DNA from 3 places in the Rhodopirellula sp. SH410 genome. Region 3 is predicted to be linked to each of the others. Evidence: riboswitches for the same ligand, from Rfam matches in the RefSeq annotation. Region 3 holds a riboswitch; each other region holds the start of a gene.
What was found. Region 3 has a riboswitch for cobalamin ahead of SH410x_RS14125 (PEP-CTERM sorting domain-containing protein). Riboswitches for the same ligand answer to the same signal wherever they lie in the genome.
Positions count from the first base shown of each region.

Region 1: linked by a shared signal. The riboswitch ahead of SH410x_RS29500 (ribonucleoside-diphosphate reductase subunit alpha) and the one ahead of SH410x_RS14125 (PEP-CTERM sorting domain-containing protein) in region 3 are both predicted to bind cobalamin.
Region 2: linked by a shared signal. The riboswitch ahead of SH410x_RS08595 (DUF1559 family PulG-like putative transporter) and the one ahead of SH410x_RS14125 (PEP-CTERM sorting domain-containing protein) in region 3 are both predicted to bind cobalamin.

Region 1 is NZ_CM147949.1:7,997,069-8,004,630, forward strand. Features, by position in the region: gene SH410x_RS29500 (ribonucleoside-diphosphate reductase subunit alpha) at 1-2,273, opposite strand, end outside; cobalamin riboswitch at 2,444-2,675, opposite strand; gene SH410x_RS29505 (M14 family metallopeptidase) at 2,742-4,076, opposite strand; gene SH410x_RS29510 (hypothetical protein) at 4,538-4,894, shown strand; gene SH410x_RS29515 (hypothetical protein) at 4,896-6,101, shown strand; gene SH410x_RS29520 (hypothetical protein) at 6,433-7,350, shown strand.
Region 2 is NZ_CM147949.1:2,310,123-2,317,684, reverse strand. Features, by position in the region: gene SH410x_RS08600 (DUF4465 domain-containing protein) at 1-3,321, opposite strand, end outside; gene SH410x_RS08595 (DUF1559 family PulG-like putative transporter) at 3,390-4,232, opposite strand; cobalamin riboswitch at 4,414-4,655, opposite strand; gene SH410x_RS08590 (class I SAM-dependent methyltransferase) at 4,885-5,622, opposite strand; gene SH410x_RS08585 (DUF1549 domain-containing protein) at 5,878-7,562, shown strand, end outside.
Region 3 is NZ_CM147949.1:3,849,669-3,857,230, reverse strand. Features, by position in the region: gene SH410x_RS14150 (DUF1549 domain-containing protein) at 1-503, opposite strand, end outside; gene mntR (manganese-binding transcriptional regulator MntR) at 690-1,103, opposite strand; gene SH410x_RS14140 (tetratricopeptide repeat protein) at 1,332-2,081, opposite strand; gene SH410x_RS14135 (tetratricopeptide repeat protein) at 2,344-3,168, opposite strand; gene SH410x_RS14130 (hypothetical protein) at 3,494-3,670, shown strand; cobalamin riboswitch at 3,809-4,070, shown strand; gene SH410x_RS14125 (PEP-CTERM sorting domain-containing protein) at 4,281-5,330, shown strand; gene SH410x_RS14120 (DUF1559 family PulG-like putative transporter) at 5,327-6,478, shown strand; gene SH410x_RS14115 (DUF4465 domain-containing protein) at 6,640-7,557, shown strand.

The DNA of each region.
Region 1 (7,562 bases), 4.0 Mb from region 3:
ATGGTTGCCGTCGGCGCGATGGCGAGGCAATTGCTGTTGCGCATCCCGTGCTTTGCGATGTTCTGCCGGACGACGTCCCAGTCCAGTGTGGTGCTGCGATCGACGTCGATCGTCTCACCACGCTCCGATTCCAGTGAATCCAACGTATCGATCGGCAGCGAACCACGATCCCATTTCGAGCCCGCGTACGATTCGTAGTTGCCACGTTGGGCCGCCAACTCACTCGAGGCCAACAGGGCGTAGTAGCTGATCGCTTCCATACTGATGTCGGCAAATGCGACGGCTTCCGCCGAGGCGGTCGGTATGCCGAGTTGATACAGGGCATCCTGATATCCCATGACTCCCAGTCCGACTGGGCGGTGGCGGAGGTTTGCGTTTCTCGCTTCGACGGTGGGGTAGTAGTTGATGTCGATGACGTTGTCGAGCATCCGCATCGCCGTCTTGATTGTGGTGCGAAGCAGATCGCGATCAAGCTGACCATCGACGATATGATCGCCGAGATTGATCGAACCCAAATTGCAGACGGCAGTTTCGTCGCGACTGGTGTTCAGCAAAATCTCCGTGCATAGATTGCTGCTGTGGACGACGCCTGCGTGATCCTGGGGCGAACGGATATTCGAGGGATCCTTGAACGTCACCCAGGGATGTCCGGTTTCAAACAGTCGTGTTAACAGCTTGCGCCATAAATCGATTGCGGGCATTTCGCGATGCAGTCGAATTTTGCCTGCGGCGGCGTCGGTTTCGTATTGTTCGTACCGGGTCTTGAAGCCCTGACCGAACAGGTCGTGCAAATCCGGTACTTCGTCGGGACTGAACAGCGTCCACCTTTGACCGTCACGAACACGCTGCATGAACAGATCGGGGATCCAGGCGGCCGTGTGCATATCGTGCGTCCGCCGCCGATCGTCGCCGGTATTCTTGCGCAGATCCAAGAACTCTTCGAAGTCGAGATGCCACGGTTCCATGTAGGCGCATACCGCGCCTTTGCGTTTGCCACCTTGATTGACTGCGACGGCGGCATCGTTGACGATCTTCAGGAATGGAATCACACCTTGGCTCTCGCCGTTGGTGCCGTGGATCTTGCTGCCGGTCGCGCGAATATTCGTCCAGTCATTCCCGAGGCCACCGGCCCATTTGGACAGCATCGCGTTATCGCCCACGCACTTGAAAATGTGCTCAAGATCATCCTGGACCGTGGTCAGGTAACAACTGCTCAATTGCGGGTGCGGTGTTCCGGAATTGAACAGTGTTGGGGTGGCACTGGTGAAACGGAAACTCGACAGCAATCGGTAGAACTCGATCGCACGGGTATCCCGGTCATCGCCTTCAGCGAGCGCTAAGCCCATCGCCACCCGCATCCAAAAGTACTGCGGTGTCTCGATCCGCCGACCATTTTTATGTAGCAGATACCGATCATAGATCGTCTGCAGGCCGAGATAGCGAAACTTGCTGTCTCGCTCCGGCAGGAGTGCGGCGGCGAGTTTGACAAGGTCGAAGTTGCGCAGTTCACCGGCCAGTCGTTCGCAGCGGATACCTTCGATGATGTAGTGTTCGAACTGGTCCCGATACACCTGCTCAAAATGGTCAGCGAACTGAGATTTGCGGAGTGCTTGACGGTAGATAATCCAACGCTGCAGTTGTGCGGCCAAGGCATCGTAGGCTGGATCTCGCTCGATACGACTGCGTGCGGCGAGAACCAGGGCGCGGGTGATATCGCTGGGAGTCATCCCGTTGAAGGACCCTCGGATCACTTCAGCGATGATCTCGTCGGTATCCACTTCGGGGAGCTTGGCCTCGGGGCATTGTTCGAGAAATCGAACGAGTCGCTGGCGGTCAAACGGAACCTGGACCCCCGGTTCCAGCTCGACATGGATTCGAGTTTCCGGCGGGGGAGTATTGTCCATGCTATCGAGCGATCCGTCCTCGCCGCGTACCGCACGCATCCGCGCATGTTCGGTGCGATAGAGGATATAACAACGCGCGACACGGAAGTGTCCGCGCTGCATCAGGCCAATTTCAACGATGTCCTGAACCTGCTCGACATTCATTGCCGAATCACCACTGGACTGGGCCGCCAGCTGGTGGACTTGATCCACGATCGATGCGATATCCGCGACCATTTCAGATGGCAGCGGCTGAGCCTTGGCCAGGTTCAGTTCCGCTCGGAACGCCTTTTCAATCGCACCATGGATGCGGTCTCGATCGAAGTCGGCTTCGCGTCCATCCCGTTTACGCACCGCCATCGCCAGCGTCTGTTCGGCTGTCCAACCCATGCCCATGATTCCTGTATTGATCCAGGCGCAGCCCCGAACGCTTCTTCAATTTGGAAACGCGCAAAACCGAACCCCAGTCTCTTTCACTGAACAGCGAATGGAGATCGCGAAGGCACAGGCCAAACGCAATGGTCACTTCGCTGCAACGCACTCCCCAATCCAAGAGGGCTCCCTACGTCTATTTCGTGGTAGGTCTTCTGACTCACTGCCGACGACTCTTCCGGCCTTCTCGCTGAACGGAATCAGCAATGGCCCTTCATGATCAAAAGGAAGAGTGGTTTGGGTGTGCGGACACACCTCAGACAGTTCACAGCGGCTGGACCATCCCGGAATCACACCGGAGTTCCCTGTTCACTCACCAGCAAGAGTTGCTAGCAAGTCACCACGAACGCCCGGATTGTTAGGCATGGCAACGCGGCTGTCAAGGATGAAAAATGCCGCTGGCAATCGATCAACGGGAGCGAGGGGCTACTGCAACAACACAGGTTTGCCATCGACTACACCGGAGACGAGCTGAATCGTGGGCTCGTCCGCACGCTCTCGGTCTGGGTTTGCTTCCCCCCGAGTTTTCTTGGTGCCGCCGGTTGCTTTGGATTTTGTTGCGATCGGCGTGGCGCTGTCGCGACCTGGCAGTTCGAGCAGCAACCGCATCATTTCTTCGGCGGCGCCTCCCGCGACCGTCTTGATCATCTCGCGGTCGGTTTCATCGCCGAATTCATAGGTGACCGCGGTCACGCCGAGGGTGTTATTGACCCACGCTTTGCTCGTGCTGCGGTGGGCGTTGTGGTTGTCATCCACGTTGACGTCATAGTCGGGAAAACGGCTTTGGATGGACGAGAACCACTGGCGGGTGAATCCGACCGGAAACACATTTGGGTTGGGTGCGGGGATGTAAAAGATATCGTTGTAGGTACTGTGGAAATCAACGAAGAGACACAACCGGCGGTCGCCGGTTCGCCGGCACGCCAACAACCGATCTCGGACCGCTCGGGTTTCAGGCTGGGTGAAATGGGACCAATCGCGGTTCAGGTCCACGCCTTGGGCGTTGGTACGCCAGTGCCCATGATGCACACCGTCGGGGTTGACCGTCGGCACGACCAAGGCAGCAAAACGCTTGCGAAAACGCTGGGCGAGGTCGGACGATCCGGCGAGAGTGTCGACAAAGTTCAGCATGCCGATCGCGCCGGTCACCTCCGGCGGATGCTGGCGAGCGATGATGTAAACGTAGTTCGGGGCTTCGCATTCGGTAATCGTCAATTGCTCGACGGGCCGGCCTTGAACCGATTGACCGATCTGCTCGCGCTCGACATAGGGCAATCCAGCGAGTTGTTCGGACCACTGCGATACTTCGTCGGTGCCGAGCAATTCTTGGCCAGCAATCCACAGCGGTTTTGAATCGACGGGAACTCGCAGCTCGACGTCTTGGCCGGACTCGCTCGTCTCCACGACGAGGTCGGTCGCCGATTGCCAATTCTCGCCATCGCGACTGATCTTGGGGTCGTAACGGTGCGACCCGTTCACGTAGTGCAGGAGAATTCGGATCGTTTTCGGACTCTGTGACTGAACCTGAAAGGCATACCAAGCACTATTGTTGATCGGAGCCGATTCGGGAGCGATCGTGACGGTAAACGTGTCGGGGCTGATTTGCGAGCAATCTTTCATTCGCCCGCCCGGGAAATCGCTGGTGATGAAAACTCCACCACGACGACTTTCGAATTCCGAGTGGCCATGTTGCAGGGAGGGTTCACTGCTCGCTGGCGCGACGATCGCCACGGCAAAAAGAATGGCTAGACTGGCAGCCATCGCGTTGACGAAAAAGGGATTTCGGCGACTGGATCTCATGCTCGGCACTCCTTGACCGTGAATGTCTGTTCAGGAATGAGGCCAGCAGAGCCGACCTAATCATGATTTTTTTGCGCACGGGGGTTTGCACGAAGTCTGCCTCGGTGGGGAACCGATGACTTGGTGCAGTCATGCATCCTCCGATGATCCAAAGGGATCAACCGAGAACAAACCGACCACTGGCGGGGCCAGCCCATCGGGGCTGGGTGGGGTCGGTTAGACATGGACACATCGAACTCCTCGCGGAGCGGTGATGCGACCAGTTCAACCCTAGCATGCGGCAACTACGAGGTCAAGATAAATCTGAGGGATGCTGATCACCGGAGTGCACCTGACGGTTTGCAATTGGCATGGCCTTTGATCTGTAGATCGGTCAGAATCCCGGTTTCACGGTTCACTTCGGATAAACCAGGAGGGCTAGGATGGCCATTTCACCCAAGAATCGCGCTCGAGCGCTCGAGCTCGCCAAGGAATTAAATGAAATCAATGGTGGTCGTTACCACGACGACGGGACGCCCAAGACCTTCGATGAGCTGGAAATCGAAACCAATGCCCTAACCGATCTGCTCAGTTCGATGGCACTGAACGATTCGGCCAAGGATCTGCCCGACGAAGAAAAGCCCATTCGCTGTCCAAAGTGCAAAGCCGTGCCCAAGCCGCACGACCCTGACGACGACGAGCCGATGATCATTCAATCCGCTCGCGGTGAAGTCGAGTGGATCAACGAAGGCTTCTATTGCCGGCGATGTCGCCGGTCTTTTTTTCCCTCGGCTCGCTGAATTGGCGCTTCGCGTTGAAGCCACCGTCAGCCCCAAGGTCGAACGCAAGATGGTTTACGCGGGAGCCAACAAGGCCAGCTATCAGATCGCCAGTGACGATTTGAAAGAACTGGCTGAACTGGACATCAAGACCGAACGGATCCGACTGGCTACGCTGCGAAACGGTAAGGCTCGGCGCGCACTTGAGAAGATCTTGCAGGACGCCTTCCTCGAGAAATCCATTCCCGATCAGAACTACTCGGGGCCCGCTGACAAAGAGGCTCCTGAACTGGCGGTGGTGATGAGCGATGGCGGTCGGTACCAGCGATTCGATCGCGCTGGCGAGAAACCTGAATCGGGTAGTTTTTGGAAAGAAAGTCGAATGGCGATCTTACTGTCGATGAAAACTAAGTCACACCAGGAAGATCCTGACGCGGAGTTGCCTGACTTCCTGCAAGACGTTTGCATCGCCAAAAAGCTTGCTGATATGGGGTGCGTTGCTGGCGAAAACCCCAAGGGCCAGCGCGTCGAGGTGACGCAGGAGTCTCCTTGGCAACGGCCTGAACTGCTCAGTAAAGACGTGGTTGCTAGCGGTCAAACCTGGAAGGAGTTTGGGCCGATGGCAGCCAGTTCCGCTTGGTACGCCGGCTTTTTCAAGGCGACTGAAAGGGTCTTTGTCTCCGATGGATCCTCGGCGATCGAAGAGATGCAGCAGCAGTGGTTTGGCAGCTTCACGAGCGTGCTGGACATCATGCACGCATTGTCTTACAGCTTGGCAGCTGCCCGCGCGATCTACGATAAGCAGCCGCAATCATGGGAGTGCTATCGTCGTTTCGCAACATGGGTTTGGCAGGGAAAGGTCGACGAAGTGATCCTGGAATTGGATCAGCACCAGAAGGAACTTGGGGATCCTCCTGCCGATGCGAGCGACACGGACCCTCGAGAGATTGTTCGTCGATCGCGAGTTTACTATCGCAACCATCGGGGGCGAATGAACTATCCGGAGTACCGTCGGCGTGGCTATCCGCTAACGAGTTCGATCATGGAATCGACGGTCAAGCAGGTCAATCGCCGCATCAAAGGAAGCGAGAAATTCTGGTCGACCGCTGGCGGAGAGGCCGTTTTGGGCCTGCGAGCGGCGTACATTAGCGACAGCAAGCCAATAGAACGCTATTGGAAGCACGCCCAACAAACGGCCAACGGTTGCCGCGCCTACGTCGCAGCTTAAACCTGCAAACTGTCAGGTGCACTCTGATCACCGGGGGGTGACCATGCCACTGCCGCGTTATCGATCCAATGATCCCTTCCAAGTTGCGTGCCCGCAGCGTTCGAGGCCGCTATTTCCGGCACGGAACTGGTACGCGATCCCAGGATGAATGGCATAACCGTTTCGGCCACCGTTCGCATCGTGTGACGGACAACGGACAACGGACAACGGACAACGGACGTCGCTACGCTCGCCAGAGCGTGGGGGCCCACCGTTTGGCGACGGTGGCTACAGGGGAATCCGTCACGTGTTGTTCACGCGATGCTTATCTATTCCACTGGTATGCTTACTCGTGTTCCCTCGCCCCTCCACCGTTGATCGCAAGATGGCTAGATACTCCCCAAACACATTGGCCGGTCAACGACCCAGACGCTCATGGTGCGAATGGATCGTTGTCCTCGTTTTGGCGTCGTGGGCGATCGGTGCCGCTGCGGCAGAACCCAACGCGATCGATGCGGAGAACTGGCGACGCCAACAATTGGCGATCATCGCCGAGAAGATTCAAAAGGCGGATTCTGACGACCAGCGTTTGGAGTACGTCGCGAGGCAACAATGGCTTCGTCGATGGGAACCTGGACGCATGCCTCTCGCGCCGACAGATGCACCGGACGAATTGGCACTGGTCGAGGAACCAGTGCTTGCGGAGCTGATCAGGCCAGCAGGAATCGACCCCAATGATTGGCAACAGATGATTGCCTTGCAGGCGAGGTTGCTTGCGGTCGATACCGACGATGAACGCAAAGAACACTTGCGGACAACCATCGGATTGGCGAGAGAACTTGAAAAAGCCCTTTCCGGTCCGTTGTCGTCGGAGTCGCAGCAGCTAGCGACACCGACAGCTTGGGTCCTGGCGTACACGCGATACCGACTCGGCCGAGCGTTGGCTTATCGCGAATTGCCCGACGTGCGAGAGCAATGGCCGATCTCAAATCCAGATCATTATGATCAACAGCTGATCGCTGCCTATCAACGGCTGATAGAACAAGCGAGTCGAGACCGGCCCGAGTTCATTCTCCTTCAGGATCGGATGTTGCGGCGAGCAGGCAAGAATGGGCGCGCGTTGGAATTACTCGAGGTAAGCCGTCAATTCATTGAACCGAAATGGTACCTCAAGAAAAGGCGTGATCTGCTACAAGAACTCGGCTGGGACCCTGCCTACCAAGAAGCTGCCCGGCTGTACCTGGAAGCAGGCTACAGCGACGATTTGTGAGCATGTGCGGCATCTGGTCTCAACGCGACACGGTGTCGCGAGCGAGTAGGGCCGGTTCCCACCGGCCACAGGCGATGGTTTTCCGGTTTATTGGTCGGGCGATGAGGGACGAGACGCCGAGGGACATAGCACTTTAACAAGACGCCGAGGGACATAGCACTTTAACGAAGGAGACATCATTGAAAACTCGCAGCTCCCCTAGATTTCGCATC
Region 2 (7,562 bases), 1.5 Mb from region 3:
TGACGGCGTGATCGACAAGGTGTTCTCATCATCATCGTGTAGCGTGATGGTCTGGCCGTCGCCGCTCAATCCGGTCGCGGACGCGGTGACCTGCCAGCTCCTGTCTCCCGCGGCCACAGAGTCATCCAGCCACACCACGGGAACGCTCACCTGATCGGCCCCTGCCGGGATGGTGACCTGCGAGGGCAACCGCAGTTCGCTGCGGTCACCGGAGAGGCTCACGTCCAACGACGTCGACTGATCACCTCCCGCTCGCGAAATCGTGATGGTCGGTAGGGCCAGTGCATCGGGCTGGAGCAATACGTTGTCGACGGCGAAATAGGCGGGCGTATTCATGCCGAATGCACCATTGTCGGATGATGAGAGCTGCATCGACAATGTTCTGGCATCGCCGATCGAGCTGACGTCGATGGTGCTCCAGTCCTCGAGGATATAATCCAAATCGTTGTTTTCAAAGCGATAGTCAGCCAGATAAACCTCGACTTGGCCGATCGAATCTCCGCCCGCATCGAGTCCCTCAATCGTCAACAGCAGGAAGTCGGGGTCGTCGCCCGAATCACCACCGAACTTCTTCGCGAAATCGTCACCCTCTCGCATCGAGAGGGCAGCATAAGTCGTGTTGGTGACATCCAGGGTGGAATAGTCCGCCGTGTCGCTTCCACGACTGATCGTGACGGGCGAACCAGCATAGGCAATCGCATAGGTTGACGATCCCTCGGCGCCACCACCGACGATTGACGAGTATTGATTGCCAAATCCAGCCGTTTGGGAGTCGGTGCCACGGCTGATCGCGAACCCAGACCACAGGTCGAATCCGAACGAATTGTCGAACGTGTTTGCAAATTGCAGAGTACCGTCGTTGAACCCAGCCGCCGCGCCGGCGTTGTTATCGAACTCGCCACTGAGTAACCCCGCACCGAGTGATTCGAAATCGCTGACGACGACCGCGTCGGACTCGAACAGCCCGGTATCAGGAACGCCGATTTCCAAGCTCGGTGGCGGTCCGTCGTTGTCGATGACGGTCACGTCGAGCGATGCCGACAGAAAACTGGAACTGCTCACCAAAATAGGGTACGCCGCCCGCGCATTGATCAGTGCATCATCGACCACACTGACGTCGAAACTGACGAAATCCGAATCGGCAGGGATGGTGACTTCGTCGGGTATCGCCAGTGGGCCGCCATCGGGTAGCGACAGCGATACCGTGACGGCATTGGCGATATCGGCGGTGTTTCGATAGAGTTTGACCGTACGAGTGGTCAACGGTTCCGCTTCATTTAACTGAATGGAGGCCGGATCAATCAGCAGTCTCGGAAGGTCATCATCAGCCAGTTTGATCGTCAGTTGAGCAGGCGATCGCTCCGGCGCAACGGCCTGCACGCTGATCGTTTGTCCTTCGCTGGCAATGTCATCGTCAAGCACATCGATCGGAATCGTGATCGTGCGCTGCGTGGAGGCAAACGTGGCGACGGCGGGAATACTCAGCAGGTCGGTGGCGTCATGGGTGAGCGTCACCGTCAGCGGCGTGCTGACGTCGGCATCGTTCCGCGTCAGCGTCAGGCTCGCTCCACTCGGGCCGTCACCCTCCGTCGCGTTGACGACCGATGGTGTGAAATGGATCGATAGAACTTCGTCGTCCTCAATCCGCAGCGAGCGAGTCGTCGGCAGCATGAAATCCGCCGATGCTGTGACCTGCAGTTCGCGGTCCGGTGTGGGAATGGCATCGTTGACGGGCGTGATGTTGAACTCAGCGTAGGGAGCGCCCGCCGGGATCGTGATGGAGTCGGGGAGTGTCGCTTGATCGCTACCGGTTCGCTCCAGCGACACGGTCATGTCAGCGGAAGTATCGGATGTCGGGCGTGACACGCGGGCGACCACGCTGCTGTCCTCGATCGTGCTGGGACGGTCCAAATCCAAGGGGACGGCCGGACGAAGAAGCGTCACGTTGTCGACCGCGAAATATGCCGGCGTGTTCATGCCGAACGGGCTGTTGTCGGTCGAGTCCAGCGTAAACTGCAACGACCGTGCATCGCCGAGTGACGAGACATCCACGGCCGCCCACGTGTCGAGAATGGAGTCCAGAGAGTTGTCGGCCGGGCGATAGTCGGCCAGCATCACGGTGACGTCACCGATGGCGTTGCCCGTTGCGTCAACACCCGTGATGGTCAAACGCAGGAAATCAGCATCGTCACCAGTGGTTCCCCCAAACGGCTTGGCGAACCCGTCACCCTGCTGCATCGATAATGCGGCATAGGTCGTGTTGGTGACATATAGCGAATCGAAGCGTGAGCCACTGGTCGGGTCCAGCGTGATCGTCGGAGGCGGCAGGGCACCGCTCGGTGATGAATCAAAGAAGCCAATGGCAAAGGTGTCCGAATCGTCGGCGCCGCTGCCGGTGATATTCGAATACTGATTGGTGTAGCCCGCCGTCGCCGTATCGGTGGTTTGTGAGAGCGACCACCCCGACCAACTTTGATAAGCCGTGGTGTAGTCATTGTTCAGCGAAATCTCCTCCTCGCTGAATCCTCCCGCGCCACTGGCACCATTATCGATCTTGTTCGCCCCGAGTCCGCTACCGAGCGTCTCGAAATCGATCACCGCTTCCCCCGTTTCAACAGCGTGGATCACGCCCACGCCATCGACATCCAACCCCGCGGACTGGAACGTCGGTGTCGGGTCGTAGATGGAGTCGCCCGTCGCATCGCGTGTGACCCCATCGCCCACGATATCGATCAAACGTACGTATTTGACCGAGGTCACGTCGATGCCGGCCTGATCACGAAGTTCCGCCAGATCGAACGGTGTGCCAAACCCACCCCGATACTTGCCGGCGAGATTATGGAGGTTGGTAGGATCGACCGCACCGAAGCTTGCGACGGCCGATGGCGTCTTGGAATCCGCCGCAAAGCGAAAGTAGTTCACGCCGTCCGAGGAGACTTCAACAAACCCAAGTTCGAGGAACGTGTCGTTGATCGAGTTTTCGAATACGGCAAAGTCAGCGCCGAGTCCGTCACGGATTGGCGTATCAAATGCCAAGGTGATCGATCCACCACGACCGAGTGAGACGATTGAATCGAAGTTCCCCTCGGCGGGTCCCAACGCGTTGGACGTGTCCTTCCAGAGATCGTCAACGTCGCTGCCGGGGGAGTAATCTGCGACGGTGGATGCCCAGCCCACCAAAGCGGGGTCCGTGTGACTGATCGCTGTGGAACCAGGCTGGCCGGCGGCGGGGGCATAGGGGCCCGCGGCCAACAAACGACGGCCCTCGAGTGTTTGGACCAAGAGGCGGCGGGACGGTCGTCGGGTTCGTTTTTTCTTCATGAAAAGTCGTTGATCGTGTAGGTTGTCTTAGCTTGAATTTTCGAAATAGCACGATTGCTGGAAATCGCCTAGTAGCCCGCCGTCACTTCATGTCCGTTACGAGTGCACAACGCGGCCAAAATCTGCATGTCGATCTGTTCGACGAGGAAGCGTGTCGAGCCGTCGGCGAACATCGTCATCACGCCGCCGGGATGGAAACTCCGCATGTCGTTCTCAAAGGCGGGGGCTGTGTTGGGCGGGAACGCTTGGTCAAACAAATTCCGTCCACTGATCCATTGACCATCCGGGAAATCGGCGTCCTCGGTGACCATGATGGTGTGGGAACTGCCGTCGAGAATGTCGCGAAAACCGAGCGATTGGTCATGGATCATCATGCCGCGGGGCGGGGAATTGGTGCTCACGATTCGTTCGCCGTACATGCCTCCATAATCCGTCGCACCGAGACCCCCTCGGAGTGGTTCTGATCGCGGCGTGCTCGGACACAGATATGCCTGGACCGGGGTCTGAGCGGCGACGGAGTTGACGGGATCGTCATAGGCACGGCGGTAGTCGATCCTCTCAGCCAGCGCATTTTGTTCCAGGTACGGGAGGATGAACGCCGACCAAGCGAACTGTTTCCCATGGGCATATTGCGGCCGGACTTCGACAGCACCGGGCGGGAAGCTCCCCATGGCCGAGTGGTAGTTGTGAAGTGCCAAGGCGACTTGATGCAAATTATTTTGGCATGACGCCCGTCGCATCGCTTCGCGCGCCGCTTGCACGGCCGGCAAGAGCAGCCCGACCAGCACGCCGATGATGGCGATCACGACGAGCAGTTCGACGAGCGTAAAACCAGTACGGCGAAGTGGCGTGAGAGTGATGATGGGAACTTGGGCTCCTGGATTCCATTTACCTGCGGCCGATCGTTGCAAGGGAGAGCGCATTTCCAACCGGCTGCCAGCGAACAATCAGCCCCCCCCCCTCGCCTACGACATAACGCAGCGGGAGTCTCGGCCAATCGCACAAGAAACGAAACGGGTTCGTGACGCTGACCCCACCCAAGAAGGTCCACGCGAGATCCAAGTAGCCCACGAAAGGTACCCAAGGTCCACGCTCAACGCCCGATACCAGGTAGGTCTTCTGACTCCCGACGCGATCCGCACTCCCAGCCTTCTCGCCGAATATTCGGCAATGGCAAAGAGGGAGGAGTGGGGTTCGAACCACCGCAAAACACGCGGAAAAATGGCTCGTGGCGTCGGATACAGCGGCCGGGCCGTCTCGGAATCTCACCGAAGTTCCCTGTTTTCGCGTCGCCCAAAATGAACTGACGCGGCACCAAGTATCGTTGAACGGAGTATCAACCCAGGTCGCTCGATTGTCAATGCGGATAATCCCTGATCGCTCGGCCAATCAGAGGTCTCGATCGCCGAGCGAACCAGGACTCGGTACACCCCCGAGGGCGTGGGGGGCTCAGCGACCGCGAATGAATAGCCCCGGGTAGCGACGCCCGCGAGAACGTGGATTCCACCGTCTGGCGACGGTAGCGACTTTTGATTTGACGCGTTGGATTGCCTCGCTGTCGCTCTAATTGCCCAATTGACGAGGAAATGCGGCGGGTTGACCAAACCAGGGCGGATGAAATCCGGTCCGGACCGCCAACAGCACCGCTTTTCCATGCTGGTGTTCGGGGCCGTGGGTGTAGTCCCATTCCAATCGCTCCTCATAACGCAGAATGCGCAAGTTCGATGATTCCCGGACTGCCATCGCTGCTAACTGGTTGGGTTTGAAATAATTGATCACCGCACCGGCCGTTTCACTGACCGGCTCGCGACTGGTGTTGCCAGGCGGCTGATCGCTACCGGGATCTTCGGTCGTATGGACTTGTACGTAGAGAAACCCCGTTTCGCTGAGCGCGTCACACATTCGCTGCCACACCTGATCGGCATCGACCGCGGGGATATGATCGAGCACGGTCGTGGCGATCACAGCATCGTAATGTCCCGTGGGAAACTCAGCGTTGCGGACATCCGCCACATGCGTCCGGACGCGGTCGGTGACGCCCTGCCGAGCAGCCCGCTCAGCGATCCTCGCCAGTCCTCGTTCACTCAAATCGACCGACTCAACTTGGTAGCCGGCCTTTGCCAGCGCCAGTGTATCGCGTCCCGCACCAGCCCCGAGGTCGATCGCTCGGCAGCCTGGTTTCCCATGCCCCGCCATCTGGTCGAGATAGGCCGACAGAGATGCCGATGGCTCGTCGCCATACGCAACGTCTTCGCGATCATAGGCGTCAAAAAAGAAATCAGTCGGGGGTGTGGAAGTCACGTTGAATCATCATGGGCAGGTTTGAAATCGAGACCAGGTACGGCGGGTCACGAAAAAAGCGAGCAGACAACCTTTCGGCGGGTGCTCGGTGCGGAACCAGAATGATACCGGACTGGCACCCGCTGGCAAACGCGACGCATCCGTCGTCAACGAGCTCACCAAAGAATTCCGCTCGTTCGGGTCGCTCAAAGGCGTATACTAGGCGGGTTGGAATTGCACACGATTTTGGATCGCGAATTGGTTAGGACCATAGTGATGGACATCCCCGCTATCACCGACCCGCCGCCGGCCCCGCTGCTCGCTGGGGTGAAACGGCGCCTATTGACCGCTGGCAAACTTGCGTTGACCGCATTTTTGATGCTCAGCACATTCGCTTTCTTGACATCAGGGATGAGCCCCGGCGTCCCCCAAAGTCTGACAGCGGACACGGCCATCGGCGAGATCACGCAGACGGGCTTGGCGTCGGCGACAGCAAAGATCGATCCAGCTCGTCGGGCCTCCCAAGATCTGGCCTCCCAAGATCTGGCCTCCCGAGACGCGAAGTGGGGATTGGCGAGCGGCCGTGATCGAGCCGGCATTCAGGCACAGGTATTCGCGCAGTGGGAGGAACAGATTGCGTCGGCGGGGCTGACCGCTGCACCGCCCGCTGATTGGCTGACGATCTGCCGCCGGTTGTCCTTGGCGTTGGTCGGATCGGGAATGTCGCTGGAGGAAATCCGAGCGCTCGAATGTTTTCCGGAGAGTCAGCGGGTGGAACGGTATCGCGAATCGTTATTGACCGATGCGAGATTTCATGACTATTGGGCCGAGCGGTTTACACGGTTTTACGTGGGTGCCGATGAAGGACCTTTTCTCGTCTACCGTCGCCGGCGTTTCCGCACCTGGTTGTCCGACCAAATCGCGGCGCAGATGCCCTACGACGTGTTGGTGCGACGGTTGATCACGGCGGAAGGGTTGTGGACCGATCGTCCGGAAGTCAATTTTTACTCGGTAACGTTTGACAGTGGTGACGGACAACCGGACCCGATCCGGATGGCAGCGCGAACGTGCCGGGCGTTTTTAGGGATGCGAATCGACTGCATGCAATGTCATGATGATTTCCTCGGCAACGTTTCGATGGGTGACCCACAATGGATGAGTGGCGAAGGTGAATTCCGTGAAGGCACGCAGCGCGACTTCCATTCGCTCGCCGCATTCTTCACGGCCGCCAAATCGCATGGGTTGCAAGGCATTCGAAATACCAAAGCGGACTATCAATATCAGTATCTTTATGAGACCGAAGAACAATCCGTTGCTCCTGAGGTGCCCTTTCGCAGCGACCTTTTGCCCTCGGACGGGTACAGCGACCGCAAGCGACTGGCGACGTGGATCACGCACCCCGAGAACATTCAGTTCAGTCGCGCTTTCGTCGTTCGAGCATGGACGCTGTTGTTAGGGGGGCCACCATCGGAGTCGGTCGATAACTTGCCGCTCGACGAGACCCCCAGCCCGATCATCTTGACACTCTCACACGCGTTCATCGAATCGGGCTACGATATACGCCATCTGATTCGCTTGATCACCGACAGCCCCGCGTTTCGAGTCGACAGCCAATCACCGCCCGGCGATGAGGCGTTCGAGATCACCACCCGACACGAACGGGCGATGGCATCGTTTCCGATCACACGTCTGCGCGCCGAACAAGTCGCTGGCGCGATCATCCAAGCGGGCCGGATCAAAACGTTGGATCGGGAATCAGCCCTCGCACTACAACTGCAACAATACGGCTCACGCACCGACTTCCTGACTCGCTATGGCGATCTCGGGGAGGATGAGTTTAAAAATGAGACCGCGACCATTCCACAGCGTCTGGTGCTGCTCAACGGGAAACTCACCAGCGAAATGTCGAACTGGAATCCGGTGCTCAATACCTCGGCGCATGTTGGCATGTTCGCCGCTGA
Region 3 (7,562 bases):
GGGATTGTCGGTGGGCCGAGATATTGCGGCGGATTCGACGAGGTGTAGCGTGGGCCCGACGGAGCGGAGAGATCGCTGGTTGCCCCTTCGTCAATCCACCTGCGAATCAGCTTGATCTCGCTGGGGCCGAGCGGCCGTTGGGGGGATTTCGGCATTTCGGAGACACCGTCATGCGGCATGATCTGCATGACCAGGTAGCTCGCTTCCGCATCACCAGGCACAATCGCCGGTTCCCCTGACTCACCACCTCGGATCATCGCATCAAACTCGGTCATCCGGTATTCACCGAGTTGTTTTGCGCCCTGGTGACACCCAAAGCACTTCGTCCGCAGTAGCGGTAGAATTTCAGTCTGGAAACTAACCGGTGTGGCGTTGATCGGGGCATCCTCCGCCGCCCCTGGTGGGGCTAAAGCGAGGCTGGATACCAACCCCACGGCTGCAAGGATCGATCGAGCGACAAAAGATCGATTTCGCTGAGCGGACACATTGGTCTTATCAATCACGACGATATTCCTCAAAAATTTGGAACGATCATCGCCGATCCTATTCAGAGTCTATCGAATAGGTAGCCATTAGGTGGGCGGCAGGCGGGGAGTGGGGGCCCGTTAAGGTGGCCACCACGCACTTAGCGTCAATCTAGTGGTGCGGACTTTGGCGGTCAAGGAAGATTTCCGCTGGGCGAACGCATCCTAGCTATTTTCAGGCCAGCCGTCTTTCAGGATTTTTTTCATTGCTGCCAAGGTCTGCTTGCTGACGTGGTGCTCGATGCCTTCGCTATCGATCGCAGCGGTCTGCTCGCTGACGCCCATCTTTCTCAAAAAGGACTTTACGATTTCGTGTCGCTGCCGCGATTTCACTGCCAATCGCCGTCCCGCCGCAGTGAGGTCGATTGGTTGATAGGGTTCGGTATGCACCAACCCGTCACGCTGTAGCCGTGAGATCGTATTGTTGACCGTAGCGTGTGTGACTTCGAAATGGCTGACCAAATCCATCGCACGGCAAATGCCCGACCGCTCGATCGCATCGGCAATCGCCTCGACATAGTCCTCGGCCACCTCGCTGGCGTGGTCGAGCCGGGTTCGGTGATGGCTGGGGACAGACATGGCGGCAAGTCAACTTTTCCAATGTAGCGGGCGGGGCGGAATAGAATATCCGATGCCTCATCATCGTGGAAGTTTGCATGAGCACCATGCCCTGATTTTTTGTAGCCGTGATCTTGAGCGACCGCGAACGAATCGACCGAGTCGCAGGTGCTCGCCAGAACGTGGATGATACCCTCTGGCGAGACGTGGCTAACTAGAGTCAGACGCGTTCTAAGGTCTCGGAGTCAATTAGCGGCTCAGCGAACGAAGTCGTTTGTAGCAGACCGCCATTCGCTGGTGATCATCGAAGCAATCAAAAATGCAGATCAGCCGCCACAGGCAGCACTCGCAATCGAGATCGACGTAGTCGTCGGATACGACCTCGCAAACCATTTGATACGCTTCACGGGGCATGTCCATCCGGATCATCAAAGTCGCGGCGGTTACTCGAAACTCTGCAATTTGAGGTGCCAGCAAGATGGCTCGTTCGACAGATTTCAAGCATTCCGATGGGAACTCGCCGAGTCGCGATTGAATGGCCGAAAGCTCGTGCCATAACAATGGCTCCTGGCGATCACGAGCCAGAGCGTTGCGGATCACGTCGGCTGACAGTTCGGGATGTCCGAGCGTCATCAGGTCATGCGAAATCAATCGAGACATCGCGGTGGCCAACGGGGCGGATACGCCGACCGTATAGAGCAGGCCGATGGCAGTTCGTTCCCGTCCGATTGCCAAGTACTGCAACGCCATGACCCGCGAGGACCATACTTCGAGCGGCACCAGTTCGCGGGCCCGCTCAAAATAAAAGACCGCTAGATTCGGTCGTCCCGCTTGTGCTTGCAGAAGTCCTCGTAGTTCCCATGCACCGCCGTGGTGAGGATGAACTCGGCAAATGATGTCGAGCTGTTCGAGCGCGGCATCGATATCCCCCGCAGACAGCACCAACGATAGGTCGTCGTAAAGTTGCTCAGCGGTGGGCTGGTTCATTGAACTTGCCATCGGGTCGATCTCCAGTGACAGAGTGATAGCCGAGTTCTCCCCGGCAGGTCGGGAATGCTTGGTGTCTTCGGACGCGTTGTCGGACCGGAGCCTACACGTTTCACTGGACAATCGACTGCGGGTTCTCTGCGTTTGTGCGAGAGAGTGAACGCAGCTGCCTTGATGAGATTTCTGAGATAGACAGCGACGGTCGCAAGGACAGTGATCATGCCAAAGCCTGCACAGATGAGTGCCCCATGCAAGAGAATCAACGAAAGGAAACTCATTGTTGGATTCCCCAAGACGGAGATGTCGCAGTGGCGGATTGCCCCTCTCGGATGCGTGTTGCCTTGTCTTCGCAATCGTCGGCCAAGTCCAAGAATCCGCGGCGGCCGAGCAGACCGCTAATCCGCGACAAGCAGCTTGCACAGGTCACTCGCTCAACATCGTCTTCATGGAACGTTCCGAGGGCGAAGATGGCCTCATCATCACGGTTGAGCTGGATGAGCAGCGATACCAGACCGATCCGGTAGTGCAAGTTGCCGGGATCGAGCTGCACAGCACGCTGCGTCAATGCCTCCGTTAAGTACAAGGGTTGGCCCGAACGCGCCGAGTAAAAGCCCATGTCGTAGTACGCTTGGGCGACCGAGTCATCCTTTTCGGTGACCCATTCGCAGACCTGCATCGCGAGTTGGGGTGAGTCGATCGCCTCAAGTCCCGCGGCGATCTGGAGCATTAACGCAGCCGGTAACTCCCTGCGAATTGCCATTTGCAAGTACAGGTCACGCGCCAGATCGATCCGGCGCAACTCCGCATAGCAGGACGCCAATACAATCCGAGTTTCGTCCGAGACCGGCGAGACTAGGCTCGCCTTCTCGATCGCATCGGCAGCCTCACGTGGCCGACCGAGATCGTGGCACGCCAACCCAAGTAACTCCAGCCAAGGGCCCTGTTCTTTCTCGGGCCCCCCGTCGTCGGCGGGCTGCTCTACCGCTTGGCTCGCCATCGCGACGACCTCAGCGAGCCGTCCCGCCTGATAGCGTGACCGAGCCAGCCGTAAACGCTCGACGCCGGCGAATTGCTGCGCTCGAAATTCCATCTCAGACATGATAAACCACCGATCTGCAAAGGCAGTCCTGCCACATCGGGCCAGAACTGCGCGTCAAGAAGCCCCACGCATCAATCGTGATGAGCGGGGGCAACCTGGGCGTGGCTGGCTGTATGATCTCGAGGCTGACCCGAAGCGGGCACATCGCGATCACACTAGCTTGCTGCGTCGCCAGCAATTGCTAATGAGAATTGCTCGCAATAGTACGCGGTCCATGTTTGAGTGTCAAGCGAATGAAGAAACAAAATGGTTTCGAGCCGCGCCGAATTGCCGGAGGAAGCCACTCAGGTGAGCAAAACCCGCTCGGTGTCGAAATGTCACCCAGATGCACCCACTCCTTTTCAACGGATTGTCCGAGCTACCCGGTGTGTTGCGGACCTACAATGCTGTCATGCCCATTCTCGGACGTAAAACGGAGCAGGCAAACGATCCGCTGTTTCCGACCCAACCCACACTGCTGAAGCCGTTGGGGAAAAACGAACAGGACCTTTCTGATTCTTGAGACCTTCGTGAAATCGTTGGAAGAGCCCAAGTTGAGAGTTTGGGCACCACGCCTGCCCATCGCGGGTGCGGGTGAGTAGTGATCCCGGTTCACGGACAACAGCTCCCGATGGCGGTTGACGCGTTGGGTGATGCTGGTAACAATCCCGCCGTCCAAGGTGATTGGATCGGTTTCTGCCGATCTGGTTAACAGGGAACTCCGGTGCAATCCCGGGACGGTCCAGCCGCTGTGTTCCACCTGCGATAGAAATTAATCGCACCCGACGCTCTTTCTTTTGAAGTGCCATTGCCCGCCCAGTGCTCGTCAAGCCTCGTGCTTTTCAAGTCTTGTGCAGGTGAGAAGGCAGAGAGTGTTCAGGATGGTGGTGAGTCAGAAGACCTACCTTGAGCAAGACGTTTCCGTGCCTTCTCGGATTGAGGCAAACGTTGCAGTGCGCTGGTTTCGAACATTTGTTCGAAACTCCCCACAGGCTCACTGGATGATCCATTCCATTCTGCGTTCGTGCTCGCTCGGCGAGGTGATTCGGTTGTGGAGTTGCGTTCCCACGTAGCGTCGACCGAGAGCTGAGCCTTGCCAACGAAGCAGTGTGTACCTGCGTCAAGGTTTTCTGATGTCCACTCTTCGCATTTCTGCGTTCTTGTTCCTGTCGTTGGTCTGTGTGATGCACACCCACGCGGGCGTCTACTCCAGCCATTCTGGATTCACTCCTGGAGCCACTGACAATCCCATTGCCCGAGGCGATATAGCGACGTTTGAGTCGTGGGTAGTCGACTACCGTCCCTCGCCGGGAGTCGGACCGAATTTCCAAGACTTTTCGGCGGGGCTGACATCGTTGGGAGACCGGTACAGCCCGGTCGCACGGCCGGGCGGAATCGGTACGGGTTTCGATTCACGCTACCGACCCGCAACGGGTACCAAGCCCAACGCGTTCCACGCTGGACTTGGCAGCAGCACGTCGTTCGGCGGCGATGTCAACGACCCCAGTGATACCTATGGTTTCCTTGGCATCGACGGTGCGGGTTCGATCACACTGGGCTTCGAGACTCCGATTGCCGATGGCGTTGGCGCCGACTTCGCCGTATTTGAAAACGGTTTTGGATTTGGCGGTCCCACCTCGCTATTCGCGGAGCTGGCTTATGTCGAGGTATCGTCCAACGGTAGTGACTTTCTGCGGTTCTCATCGATTTCATTGAACACGGCACCGACCGTCGCAATGGGGGCATTTCAAGGGTACGACGCTACCAATATTTATAACCTGGCTGGTAAGCATGCCAACAATTGGGGAACGCCATTTGATCTGAGCGAATTGTCGCCGAGTGCGTTGGTTCAATCGGGTGCGCTGGATCTCAATAGCATCCGATACGTACGTCTGGTCGATGTGGCGGGCAGCGGGGATCTCATGGATGGAAACGGTATTCCTGTCGCGGGGATTGATCGAGACTCATTGGGCAATGCCATTCTAGACAACTACGCCACGTTCGACTCAAGCGGGTTTGACTATGTCGGTCTCACCAAAGGGGCGGTGGGTGTGCTCAATGTGGCGGCGGTCCCCGAACCAGCCAGCTTTGCGATTTTTGCGGTGGCGACGTGCGGGCTGTTGTGGCGTCGGCGAAGACGTACGTTGAACTCACTGCGATCGTGGCTTGTGTCAGTCCGATGAGCAGCTTCTTTCAATCAACTCGTGTCGACTCATCCGCTGATGCTGTCGAGTCACCTTGCAACCTGGTCTGCACGCTCGACAGTGAGGCGGTCTGTATCGGCTGTGGTCGGACAAACGACGAGATCGTAGATTGGTCGTCGCTGGACTCTGACCAGCAGTCGGTTGTGATTGTGGCCGCTCGCTCGCGTCGGCAGTCGCGGCGGCCATGTGCTGGTCACGATCGTACCGCATTCACACTGACCGAGTTGTTGGTTGTGATTGCGGTGATCGGAGTGCTGGTTGCTCTGCTATTGCCCGCCGTGCAATCGGCTCGCGAGGCGGCGCGGCGAATTCAGTGCGCCAATCATCTCAAACAGGTGGGACTTGGTTTCCACAGCTACCACTCCACCTTTGAGAAGTTCCCTGTTGGTGGCGCGGGGGCAGTGAGTGCGACGAACGTCTTTCTCCGAACGATGTGGCGGCCGAGTTGGGGAGCCTCGCTGTTGCCCTATATCGAGCAATCAGCGTTGTCAGAGAAAATTGATATGGACGTTCCCTATCTCGACGACGTCAATCACGCTGGCGGTGCGGAAGTCGTGCCGACCTATCTGTGCCCGTCCGCTCCGAAGTCAACGCTGCTGCGTCCCAACGGCGACACGCCCACATCGACAGTGATGTTCGCGAGAACGGATTACGGTGGGAACTATGGTGAACGTGGTCTGCGCTGCCCGCCGCTGCACAATTGTCAAAACAACTACTCCGACATCGGCATCACCGATGGTGTTGGGCGCGGATCGCTCCTCTTCGGGAAAGACGGGCAACTGGCGGTTAAGTCGTTTCTCGATGGTACGTCCCACACGATCATGGTCGGCGAGGCGCCTGAAGGATTGCATTCCATTTGGATTGGCCACAAGAACCTCTTTGACCAGAGTGCGCCGATCAGTGCCCAGGTGGTCCCCGGAACGAAGTGGCAGTCATGCGTTTCCTTCTTAAAAAGTCACGAGGGGAACTTTTGCGACTTCGGGCAAGAGTTCCACAGCTACCACGCTGGAGGCGCGATGTTCTTGATGGCGGATGGCTCGACACGCTTCGTGACTGAACAACTTGATCTGAAAGTCTTCGCGGCATTGCTCTCTCGCCGTGGTGGCGAAGTGATCCCGCAATTTTGAGCACAACAGAAACCATTCGAAACATCTCGTTTGCACCACGTGCCCACCCGACCGCGTTTCGCGAACCCGTGCGGGCCGATGCTCACTCGGTCATCCCGCAGGACATGATCGGATGTGTTTCAGCCATCTCCCATTCACCTTTAAACTATCAGGAATCCAAATTGAGTCGCCATCTATTCGTGAGCATCGTGCTCGCAACTATTTCACTGAGCCAGTCGCGCGAACTTGCCGCTGAGATCGTCGTTGACTTTGAAAGCTTCTCCTTAGGGGCCGCTGGATTCTTCAACGGACCTGTTCCCGGTGCCGTCCCCGAACCGAGTTCATCGGGCGGCACCAACCTAACAGGATTGATCGATCTCGACGGTGTCGGATTTATCAATCGAAACAATCAAACGTATGGGAGTTGGAGTGGCTTCGCGGTCTCCAATCAAACCGACAGGACGACGCCCGGGTTTGGGAATCAGTACAGTGCGATCCCAGGATCCGGGGCAGAGGGGTCGAGCCAGTACGCCGTTGCGTTCGGTTACAACGACGTCAACGCCAATCTATTCGATCCCGTCCCGTTTGATCGCTATGATGTTGATCAACTGCGGCAGCTACCGAGCATCTATTTGCCGAGCAACACGCATGCGATGTCAGTCCAGGTCACGAACACGACCTACGCAGCCCTCTCAATGCAGGATGGCGACGGTTTTGCGAAGGTTTTTGGCGGAGCCACCGGGAATGATCCCGACTACTTCTCGTTGTCCGTCTTTGGGATCGACGCCAACAACCAAGTCCTGGCGGCCGAAGTTGACTTTTCACTGGCCGATTTCAGCTTTAGCGATAACGCTGATGACTACATACTCGGCAATTGGGCGAATCTCGACTTGAGCTCGCTGGCCAATGCCAACAGCCTGCATTTCAATTTGTCGTCGAGCGACAGCGGCGACTTCGGAATGAACACGCCATCCTATTTCGCACTCGACAACTTGACGCTTGACACCGCCGCCGTTCCGGAGCCCAGCAGCCTTGCCGTCATCTTGATTTGCTTGCTCGGCGGTGGCGTCTCGCGATGGCGCCGGCGGATGACGTGCTAGCTGCT